DNA from 3 places in the Ruegeria sp. CF2 genome. Region 1 is predicted to be linked to each of the others. Evidence: riboswitches for the same ligand, from Rfam matches in the RefSeq annotation. Region 1 holds a riboswitch; each other region holds the start of a gene.
The links. Region 1 has a riboswitch for cobalamin ahead of ACR0IR_RS08990 (DUF1636 family protein). Riboswitches for the same ligand answer to the same signal wherever they lie in the genome.
Positions count from the first base shown of each region.

Region 2: linked by a shared signal. The riboswitch ahead of ACR0IR_RS13410 (hypothetical protein) and the one ahead of ACR0IR_RS08990 (DUF1636 family protein) in region 1 are both predicted to bind cobalamin.
Region 3: linked by a shared signal. The riboswitch ahead of ACR0IR_RS14940 (DUF1636 family protein) and the one ahead of ACR0IR_RS08990 (DUF1636 family protein) in region 1 are both predicted to bind cobalamin.

Region 1 covers NZ_JBQFRL010000001.1:1,791,208-1,794,458, forward strand. Annotated here, with positions in the region: gene ACR0IR_RS08980 (NAD(P)-dependent oxidoreductase) at 1-56, opposite strand, end outside; gene ACR0IR_RS08985 (LysR family transcriptional regulator) at 165-1,040, shown strand; cobalamin riboswitch at 1,113-1,317, shown strand; gene ACR0IR_RS08990 (DUF1636 family protein) at 1,399-1,782, shown strand; gene cobW (cobalamin biosynthesis protein CobW) at 1,785-2,840, shown strand; gene cobN (cobaltochelatase subunit CobN) at 2,847-3,251, shown strand, end outside.
Region 2 covers NZ_JBQFRL010000002.1:483,381-486,631, forward strand. Annotated here, with positions in the region: gene ACR0IR_RS13400 (DNA polymerase III subunit gamma/tau) at 1-116, opposite strand, end outside; gene ACR0IR_RS13405 (protein-tyrosine phosphatase family protein) at 272-775, shown strand; gene ACR0IR_RS13410 (hypothetical protein) at 779-1,186, opposite strand; cobalamin riboswitch at 1,273-1,488, opposite strand; gene ACR0IR_RS13415 (TetR/AcrR family transcriptional regulator) at 1,519-2,052, opposite strand; gene ACR0IR_RS13420 (alpha/beta hydrolase family protein) at 2,176-3,033, shown strand; RNA gene ffs (signal recognition particle sRNA small type) at 3,115-3,213, opposite strand.
Region 3 covers NZ_JBQFRL010000003.1:239,607-242,857, reverse strand. Annotated here, with positions in the region: gene ACR0IR_RS14950 (hypothetical protein) at 1-142, opposite strand, end outside; gene ACR0IR_RS14945 (hypothetical protein) at 506-805, opposite strand; cobalamin riboswitch at 1,451-1,658, shown strand; gene ACR0IR_RS14940 (DUF1636 family protein) at 1,762-2,160, shown strand; gene ACR0IR_RS14935 (ABC transporter ATP-binding protein) at 2,157-2,963, shown strand; gene ACR0IR_RS14930 (ABC transporter substrate-binding protein) at 2,960-3,251, shown strand, end outside.

The sequences.
Region 1 (3,251 bases):
AGCGACCCCGACAGCTTGCCCCCCACATTGCCCAAACCGATGAACCCGACCTTCATGTTCTGCCCTCCTGCAGGCGCAATTTCGTTAGCCCGAGTATTTCCGTTGCCCACCGACAAAAGAAACGAATAAAAAGTCAGTTTAGATGTAAAATATTTTGGTGCTGAATGGACCGCCTGCCCAATCCGGCCTGGCTGCGCAGCTTCGAGGCCGCTGCCCGCCACCTGAATTTCACAACCGCCGCGCAGGAACTGGGCCTGACGCAAACGGCGGTGTCGCTGCATATCCGCTCGCTCGAGGCGGACCTCGGGCAGCCGCTTTTTGCCCGCAACGCGCGACACCTGTCGCTGACCGAGCTGGGCCAGTCCTATGCGCTGACCGTGCGCCGGGCGTTGTCGGATATCGCGCTATCCACCAACAGCTTGTTCGGCCCCGCCTCGCGACAGGCGCTGACCATCCGGGCGGCGATATCGTCGATGACCTACTGGATCGCGGCCGAGCTGCCCGCGTTCAGCGCGCAGCACCCCGAGATCCCGGTGCGGCTGGTGTCGCATATCTGGAACGACTCGGCCGCGCCTGCCGATGTGGACGTGGAAATCCGGCTGGGCTATGGCGACTGGCCCGGTGTTGCGGCCGAACGGCTGTGCTCGGAACGATTGGTGCCCGTCTGCCGGGCGCAGGACCCGGCGCCAGACCTGCGCAACGGCCCGTTGATCCACATTCTGGGGTACGAGGACAACTGGGCGCGGTACTTCGAGGCCACGGGCACCGACCTGCCCGACCGCCCCGCGCGCCATTCGGCGGATACGACCGTCACGGCGCTGCAACTGGTGACGGCCGGCGCGGGCTACGCCACCGTTCTGGAGCGGTTCGCGCTCAACGCCATCGCCCAGGGCGCGCCGATCCGGGTTGCGGGGCCGGCGATTCCCTTTACCCAGTCGCACTACCTGATCCGCAGCGTCAGCGCGGCGCCTCCGTCCATCCCCGCCCAGTTGTTCCTCGCGTGGTTGCGCGACCGATTGGCCGGTGATGCCGCGGATTGACCCCGGCAAGTCGCTTTTTCGATCCGACGCAAAGCACTTGCCCCTGCGCGCTTGACAACCCCCCTGCCCGTACCGCATGTCGCTTGCGTTGGTGTCTGTGCAAACAGATGAAAAGGGAATGCGTCAGCGGTTTTCCGTCAAACGCAGCCGCCCCCGCGACCGTGACCGGAGAGGGTGCCCAAATGCCACTGGCCGCAGGCCGGGAAGGCGGGACATCCGACAGAGCGACGCTCTGACATCCGCAAGCCGGGAGACCTGCCAACGCCCGAAGACAAACCGGACGGGGTGTTCCGGTGTCGGGCCCATGTCCGCAACGTGGCCCGCGCATACCCCGTCCCCCGACAACCGAGTGATGGGGATGAGAGACGTGACCGAGACCACACCAGTCGAGCTGCTGGTCTGCACCACCTGCCGACGCGGGCTGCCCATCGAGGACGACGCCCAGCGCCCCGGCACGCTGCTGCACAAGGCGCTGGCCGCCGCCGACCTGCCCGAAGGCATCACTCTGAAGCCGGTCGAATGCCTGTCGAACTGCGACCAGGGCTGCTCGATCGTTCTGCGCGGCGGGCCGTCGCGCTGGACCTTCGTCTATGAAAACCTGAACGAATCCGACCATGTCGAGATCATCGTCGAAGGCGCCACCAAATATCTGGCCGCGGATGATGGCCTTGTGAAATGGCGCGACCGCCCTGAACATTTCCGCAAGAACTGCGCCGCCCGCATTCCCCCGATTGGAGCCTGAGCATGAGCACCCTCGAAAAACTTCCCGTCACCGTCATCACCGGCTTTCTCGGCTCGGGCAAGACCACGCTGATCCGCCATCTGATGCAAAACCCGCAGGGCAAGCGGCTGGCCGTGGTGGTCAACGAATTCGGCGACGTGGGCGTCGATGGCGAAATCCTGAAAAGCTGCGCGATCCCCGACTGCCCGGCGGAAAACATCATGGAACTGGCCAATGGCTGCATCTGCTGCACCGTGGCCGATGACTTCATCCCCACGATCGAGGCGCTGATGGCGCTCGACCCGCGCCCCGATCACATCCTGATCGAAACCAGCGGTCTGGCCCTGCCGAAACCGCTGCTCAAGGCGTTCGACTGGCCCGACATCCGTTCCAAGATCACCGTGGACGGCGTGATCGCTCTGGCCGATGCCGAGGCCGTGGCCGCAGGCCGCTTCGCCCCGAATGTCGCGGCGGTGGATGCCCAGCGCATGGCCGATGACTCGATCGACCACGAAACGCCCCTGTCCGAGGTGTTCGAGGATCAGATCTCGTGCGCCGACATCATCCTGCTGACCAAGCCTGACCTGGCCGGCCCCGAAGGCGTGGCCAAGGCGCGCGAGATCATCGCCGCCGAGGCGCCCCGCCCCCTGCCCGTGGTCGAAGTGGCCGAGGGTGCGGTGGACGTGCGCGTGGTGCTGGGGCTGGAGGCCGCAGCCGAAGACGACATGGACGCCCGCCCCTCGCATCACGATGGCCATGACGACCACGAACATGACGATTTCGAAAGCATTGTGGTCGAGCTGCCAGAACAGACCGACCCGGCGCAGCTGGTCGCCAATATCGAGCGTCTGGCGAACGAGCTGAACATCCTGCGGGTCAAGGGCTATGCCGCCGTTCAGGGCAAGCCGATGCGCCTGCTGGTCCAGGCGGTCGGCGCGCGGGTGCGGCACCAGTATGACCGCCCGTGGAAACCCGAGGAAGAGCGCCGCTCGCGCCTTGTGGTCATCGCCGAGCATGACGACATCGACGCAGCCGCGATCCGCGGCATCCTGACGGGCGTCACCGAGGCCGCCGAGTAAGCACCGATGCACGTCGTCTTCCGCGAAAGCCACGGGCTCGAAGAAACCGAGACCCCGACCGATCTGGGCCAGAGCCCGGCGGATCTGGTGGTGCTGTCCTTTTCGGACAGCGATCTGGGTGCTTTCGCGGCCGGCTGGCATCGCGGCGGCGGGCCCGAGGGGCGGATGCCCTCGTTGCGGCTGGCCAACCTGACGGCGCTGAAACATCCGCTGTCGGTCGATACCTATGTCGAGCAGACGCTGGAGGGCGCCAAGGGCATCCTGATCCGGCTGATCGGCGGCGTGCCCTATTGGTCCTACGGGTTGCATCAGGTGCTGGCGCTGGCACAGGCCAAGGGCATCGCGCTGGCGGTGCTGCCCGCCGACGGGCGCGAGGATACGCGGCTGGACGACTATTCCACCCTGCCGGTC
Region 2 (3,251 bases), on a different contig from region 1:
TCGAACGCGTTTTTCAGCGTGCGCACCATGGCATCCTGACCGACCAGGTCGGCAAAGGTTTCCGGGCGGTATTTTCGGGCGAGAACCTGATAGGCGGGGCTGGACTGTGTGGTCATGTCTGCTCTGACGGATTCGTACTGACGATGCAGGGTAGAGTTCCCGGTGCCCCGCGTCCACAGCGCCGGTGCAGGTTTTTCGCTTTGGCGAGCGCGCGGTGTGAGGCATACTGCGCGGATCAAGTTCAATCAGCCAGTTTCGGGGGGAACGTCTGATGACAAATCTTGTGGTTCATGCATTGCAGGTGGGCGGCGGGACGCTGGCCCTGACCTCGGTTCCCGGCGGTGGCGGCGACTATGAGGGAGACCTGGACCTGATTTCAGCCTGGGCGCCGGGGCTGGTGATTTCGATGACAACCCTTGCCGAACTGGTTGCCGTGGGTGCGGGCGAATTGGGCTGTGACATCCATCGGCGCGCCTGTCGGTGGGCACATCTGCCGGTCGCCGACTTCTCGGCGCCGTCGACCGAGATATCCGGCCGATGGCCCGAAGTCAGCGCCGCCGCCCGCCATGCGCTGTCGGGCGGCGGGCGGGTACTGGTTCACTGCCGGGGCGGTTGTGGGCGGTCTGGCATGGTTGTTCTGCGCTTGATGATAGAAAGCGGCGAGCAGCCGGAACAGGCCCTGAAACGCCTGCGGGCCGTACGCCCCTGCGCGGTCGAGACTGATGCTCAGATGGACTGGGCCGTCGCCCCGGCGCGCGAGGCACTGGTGACCTGACCTTCAGGCGGTTGCGCGGTACTCGCGCTCGACCCTGACCACCGGCATGATCGCCGTGGCCTGCAGCATCGCACAGGGTCGATCGCCGATGACCTGTGCGGGCAGGGCGTCGCTCTGGTCGTCAAACAGCATGTCGGCGTAGGTATCAAGGCAGTCGGACGGGGTGTCGGCGGCCGCTCCGCAATACACGCGGATCCGTTCGGAACGTGCATCGAACCGCGCCGTGCAGCCATGTTCGCAGTGGGCCAGTTCGCTACTGCCTTCCACTTGGAAGTCGGGGGATGTCGCGGCCTGCGCCGTCGCCATTGCCTGCGCGATGGCCCGTGCTATGCGCGCCAGTGCCGGGCAGGTCTTTCCGGTGCGCTGGCAGATGGTTGCCGCGAATTCATGGGTGTCGGTCTTCCAAATCATGTTGCGCCCTCCGCGCGCTGAGCGGGGTGGATTTGGACAGACGCCGGTTTCAAGGCCAGACCCTGCCCGGACACCCCGTCCGAGTTTCGGTTTCACGTTTGATGGCAGGTCTCCTGACTTGCGGGTCTTTGCTTTGCCGACCTTCCCAACCTTGCGGTCAGTGGTATTTCGGCATCGCTCTCCGCCTACAGTTGCGGGGGCAGTCGCGGCCTTGGTCCGCTCCGGAGTTCCGGGTTGGACCGCACCGTGTTCCCTTTTCATCCCGGACCGAAACGGCACGGGAACCATCCCCTCATCGCTAGCGGTGTATCCGGGATCGAGTCAAGACGGTTTCAGCCCGGTTGCCGGAGTGTGTCCCAAGGGAACAGATCAGGCAGTCTGCGCAGCACATTCGAATCCCTGCGGGCACGGGCCAATTGCCAGCCGCCCTGCATTACGATGAACAGGGTGTCCGCAGCATTTTCGGGGTCGGAAACTCCGAACCGCGCGGCGTGATTTCGAACTTCGACGATCCAGCTTTCATACATACGGTCGGCATGTTCCCGAAACGCGCGGTTGTCGGGGCTTTCGAACAGGGTGGCGGCGATCGGGCAGGTCTCCCATTGGGCCGAGGTGTCGAACAGCTTCGCGATTTTGTGGCACAGGGTCGTGACCCCGTCGCGAAAATCCGCGGCGTCGTCGAATGCCGCAGCAATCATGCTCAACATCCCGTCCGAGGCCCAACTGGCCGCCGCCAGGGCCAGATCCGGCTTGCCCTTTGGAAAATGGTGATAAAGCGAACCCTTGGGGGCTTGCGCTTCGGCCAGCAATTCCGCCAGACCGACACCGTTATAGCCCGAGCGCTGGAACAGTCGGGCGGCAGTCACGATCAGGCGATCTTTGGTGTTTGGTGGACGTTGGGTCATGCAGGCCAAATATTGACAGGCCTAGACCAATTGGTCCAGACACAAAGTATTAGACCGATCGGTCCAGAGTGTTTGGAGGCAAAGATGTTGGATTCGCAGCACGCGGTTGACGTGGAAGACTTTCAGTTTCCGTCGGGCCAGACCCAGCTGGCGGCGCGGCTTTACACTCCGGCGGTCGAGCCGCAAACCGTTGTTGTGCTGAACGGCGCAACAGGAGTGCCACGTGACTACTATCAGCACTTTGCTCGCTGGCTGGCCGCCGAGCGCGGTATGGCTTGCCTGACATATGATTACCGGGATTTCGAGCATTCGCTGACCGGGCGGCTGAAAGACTCGAAGGCCACGATGGCGGACTGGGCGCTGATCGACATGCCCGCAGCGCGTGCCGAGATGCGCCGTCGATACCCGCAGGCAAAACTGTGGGTGATCGGGCATTCGGTCGGTGGAATGCTGGGTCCGCTGCAACCGGAAATCGAACAGATCGACCGGATGATCTGTGTGTGCGCAGGTTTGGTGACGGTGGCCGATCACCCGTGGCCCTACAAGGGCTTGGCGACTTTGTTCTGGTATGGCCACGTGCCACCTCTGGTGCGTCTTCTGGGGTACCTGCCGGGGAAACTTCTGGGATTCGGAGCCGATTTGCCGGCGGGCGTCTATTGGCAATGGCGCAAGTGGTGTACATCGCCCACCAGCTATCTGCCCGAATTGGGAGACACGCTTCCCCAGGCGGATTGGAGTCGGGCGAACGCCACGGCGGATATCATTGCGTTCGAGGATGACCAGACTGTGCCACCGCCCGCGGTCTGGCGGCTGTCTGAACTCTATGGTCCGACCGCCCGTCGGCACTTGTTGGAGCCCAAGGATTTCGGGCTGTCCGAAATCGGTCATATCGGCGCCTTCGCCCGGCGCAGCAGTGCCGTTTGGCCGCGATTGATCGCCTGACCCGCCCGCAAGCGCGGTTTTCAGGAACAACGACGAAATACAGAGGTTGGATTGACCGGGCCGAATACGTGGCGCGGCGTCAAGTGAGAGGTTGGACATCGACCCAAGCGGGGCTCGTTGTGGCTGCTTCCTTCCGGACCTGACCAGGTTGGCGAGGCGCTTGCCCGCGCCAACCTCTCGACCGACGATATAGGCATCACGCACCCGCTTGGCAACCC
Region 3 (3,251 bases), on a different contig from region 1:
GAGCTCCCTTCAATGTGGTGCACACACCGGCGGACAAGCCTGTCGCGACACCGACACCCATCGCGGCCCCGCCGCCCAAGGTCATCGCTCCAACCACGCCGAGGATGAGCCCGATCACAAGCCCCAAGATCACTTTTCCCATGTTTTCCTCCCATTTTGCGGGAAAGAGTTCCGCCTTCATTCCTGGCGCAAACCACGTACCCATCTGCATATCAAAACCAGTGCCAACAGGTTGAGCACCGGTGCAATCGCCGCGAGCCACGGTTTGGCCGACTCTGAGAAAAGGTCCACCGCAAGGACCCAAGGCAGACCCAGCGGCAAAAGGAATACGCCGGACAATGGGTCTCGTTCCTGTCCAAACCAGCCAAAAGTGCCCGTCACAAACGCAAACAACGCCAACAGGTAAAGGGTCGCGAACGCGATGATGGTTATTCTGCAGACCAAGCCGGACCTCAGCGTATCAAGCCAGTGCTGCGCAGCTGATTTCGGCTACGCATCAAACCGGTCACAACGCGCCTTCGTCGCCGAGGAACTCGATACCAGCTGTCGCGCCATCACTGTAGGCAATACAATTCCACGGAGCCCGATCCTCTCCAACCCCAACGGTAACTTGTGTTCCAGCCTCGCTGAACGCGGATGAGAGCACGACCACTTGCGAATTGTTTGTTGTTTTGGCCACGTCTCGCAGACACGCCTGTTGGGCGGGGGTCAGTTCGGCGGATGCACTTGACGTGCTCGTATCGTCACAGGCCGCTAGTAGTGCGAAACACGTCGCGCCTGAAATCATCATGGCTTTGTTAATCACTTTCTTCTCCTCTTGGATTTGTTGATGCTTGTAGAATAGCTGGTCCTTTTTTGCGCGCTCACGTCTATGCGGTCCCCGGTTTTGCCGCCAATGACATGGTTGGCAGACAGATATTCTGCCGATCCCCGGGACCGTGAACAAAGCGTGCTGACGTGATGAAATCATGGGCAAAAGCCGGTGCGAACTTTCGAGCAAGGGATCGTACATTAAGTCCGGGCACCGCGTCCTCCCAACGCTGATCTTCGTAAAATGCCTTCCGACCGCCAGCACTCACTCCAGCAGTCGGAAGGGCCCGACGAAACGGGCGACAGCGACAACAACGGAGGTAAAGCTAAAGTTGTGTCGAATTCGTATGTTTGAATCAATCACAGGATAAATCAATGATTTTTCCGCGCGTAAATTTTGTACGCTTGCCAACGATAGGCTTCTGCATTCAAAGAGAAAAGGCGAGGCCGCTCACGGAGGCTTGGCAGTCAGCCCGCTTGCACCGCCGTGTTTCGGGACCTTCCGGGCCATCTTAAGCCAGTTGGTCAGAACGACGTAATTCACCGCCCGGTCTGTCGCTCAGGTGGTGCCGAAGGGTCGCCGGGACACCTCCATTGTGCAGCCGCCCAGAACGTCGTTGACAGTGCAATCGGTTTCATGGATGAGATTGGCGCTGATGGTTCCCGATCGTTTCGGCGGTCGGGTAAAAGGGAATACGGTGCGGCGCCGTTCTGACGCCAACTCCGTGACTGCCCCCGCAACTGTAGGCGGTGTGCGACCCCCGGATGCCACTGGGCCGATAGGTCTGGGAAGGCGGGGCAAGCCATACACCGCGAGTCAGGAGACCTGCCATCATCAAACGCAACTCAACCCGGGCGGGGTGTTCCGGAAGGAGGCCAAGATGGCATTTTCGGCTTACGCCGCTGACATGACTGGTTCCCTTTCCGCCCCGCGATTTCGCGGAGGGCGAAATGAACCGACAATCAACACATCACATCACGGTTTGCCTATCTTGCCGACCCAAGGGCGCAGCCGCACGCCCCGGGCCTGACCTGATCGGACGATTGCGCGCCGCGCTGGCCGAAGACGACGGTTTGGCAGGTTTTGACGTTTCCGGTGCCGCCTGCATGGCCGGGTGCACCCGACCCTGTACCGTCGCCTATCACGGGCCGGGCAAGGCATCTTACCGGGTTGGCGGTATTACGTCTGAAGAGACCGGGGCATTGGTGGAATTCGCCCGGCTGTACCAGCAGTTGCGCGATGGATGGTGCAGCTCGGTCGACCGCCCGGCCGGGCTTCGCCACGCAACACTGGCCCGCATTCCAGCCGCGATGGCTGCGTCTTCGGAAAATGCGGATTGCGCCTCATGAGTGCGCCTTTGCTGTCGGTGGATGCCGTCACCTGGGCGCCGCGAAAACGAGCGCCGTTGGTGCTGCACGAGACCAGTTTTGAGCTGATGCGCGGGCAGGTCATGGGGGTTGTGGGGCCGAACGGTGCCGGCAAGACAACCCTTCTGCGGATGATCTACGGCTATCACCGTCCGTCCTCGGGCGACATTCTGGTGGACGGCGGATCCGTCAAAAGAATGGCCCCCCGGGCGCTGGCGCGTCAGGTTGCCGCCGTGCTGCAGGAGCAGCCCTCGGATTTCGCGCTGACCGTGTGCGACGTCGTGGCGTTGGGACGTGTGCCGCACCGGTTAGGCCTGTCCACGCCCGGCAGTCGTGACCACCAGATCATCGAGTCCGCGCTTCACCGAATGGATCTGCACGGGTTTGCCGACCGTGGGCTGGCCACTCTGTCCGGCGGCGAGCGTCAGCGTGTGATGGTCGCCCGCGCCCTTGCCCAAGAGCCCCGGATTCTTGTGCTGGACGAGCCTACCAACCACCTGGACATCCGCAACCAGCTAGAGGTGTTGCGGCTGATCCGGGACCTCGACCTGACGATCGTCACCTCGCTGCACGATCTGAACCTGGCCGCCGATGTCTGCGACCGTGTTCTGATTCTGAAGAACGGTCGACCCTGCGGCTTTGGCCCAACCCAGACAGTGCTGAGTGACAGGCTGGTCTCTGACACGTTCGATGTCACCGCCCGGCAAGAGCAACTCAGCCTCAGTCACAAACCTCACCTGACCTATCAACTCCCCAATCCCCAACCAGAAGGAAGCTTGGAATGAAACCGACCACCCTGGCCCTGGGCCTTGCTTTGGCCGCCAACACCGCGACCGCGGAAACCACCGTGCAAAGTTGCAATCGAACCGTCACCTTTGACGAACCGCCCAAGGCGGCGATCTCGAACGACGTGAACCTGACGGAAATGATGCTGGTGCTGGGCCTGGCCGACCGGATGGTTGGATATACCGGCATTTCCGGCTGGAAGACGTTGGATGAAGACATGCGCGCCGGAGTGCAGCAGCTGCCCGAGCTGTCGGCCAAGTATCCCAGCAAAGAGGTGCTGGTCGGCG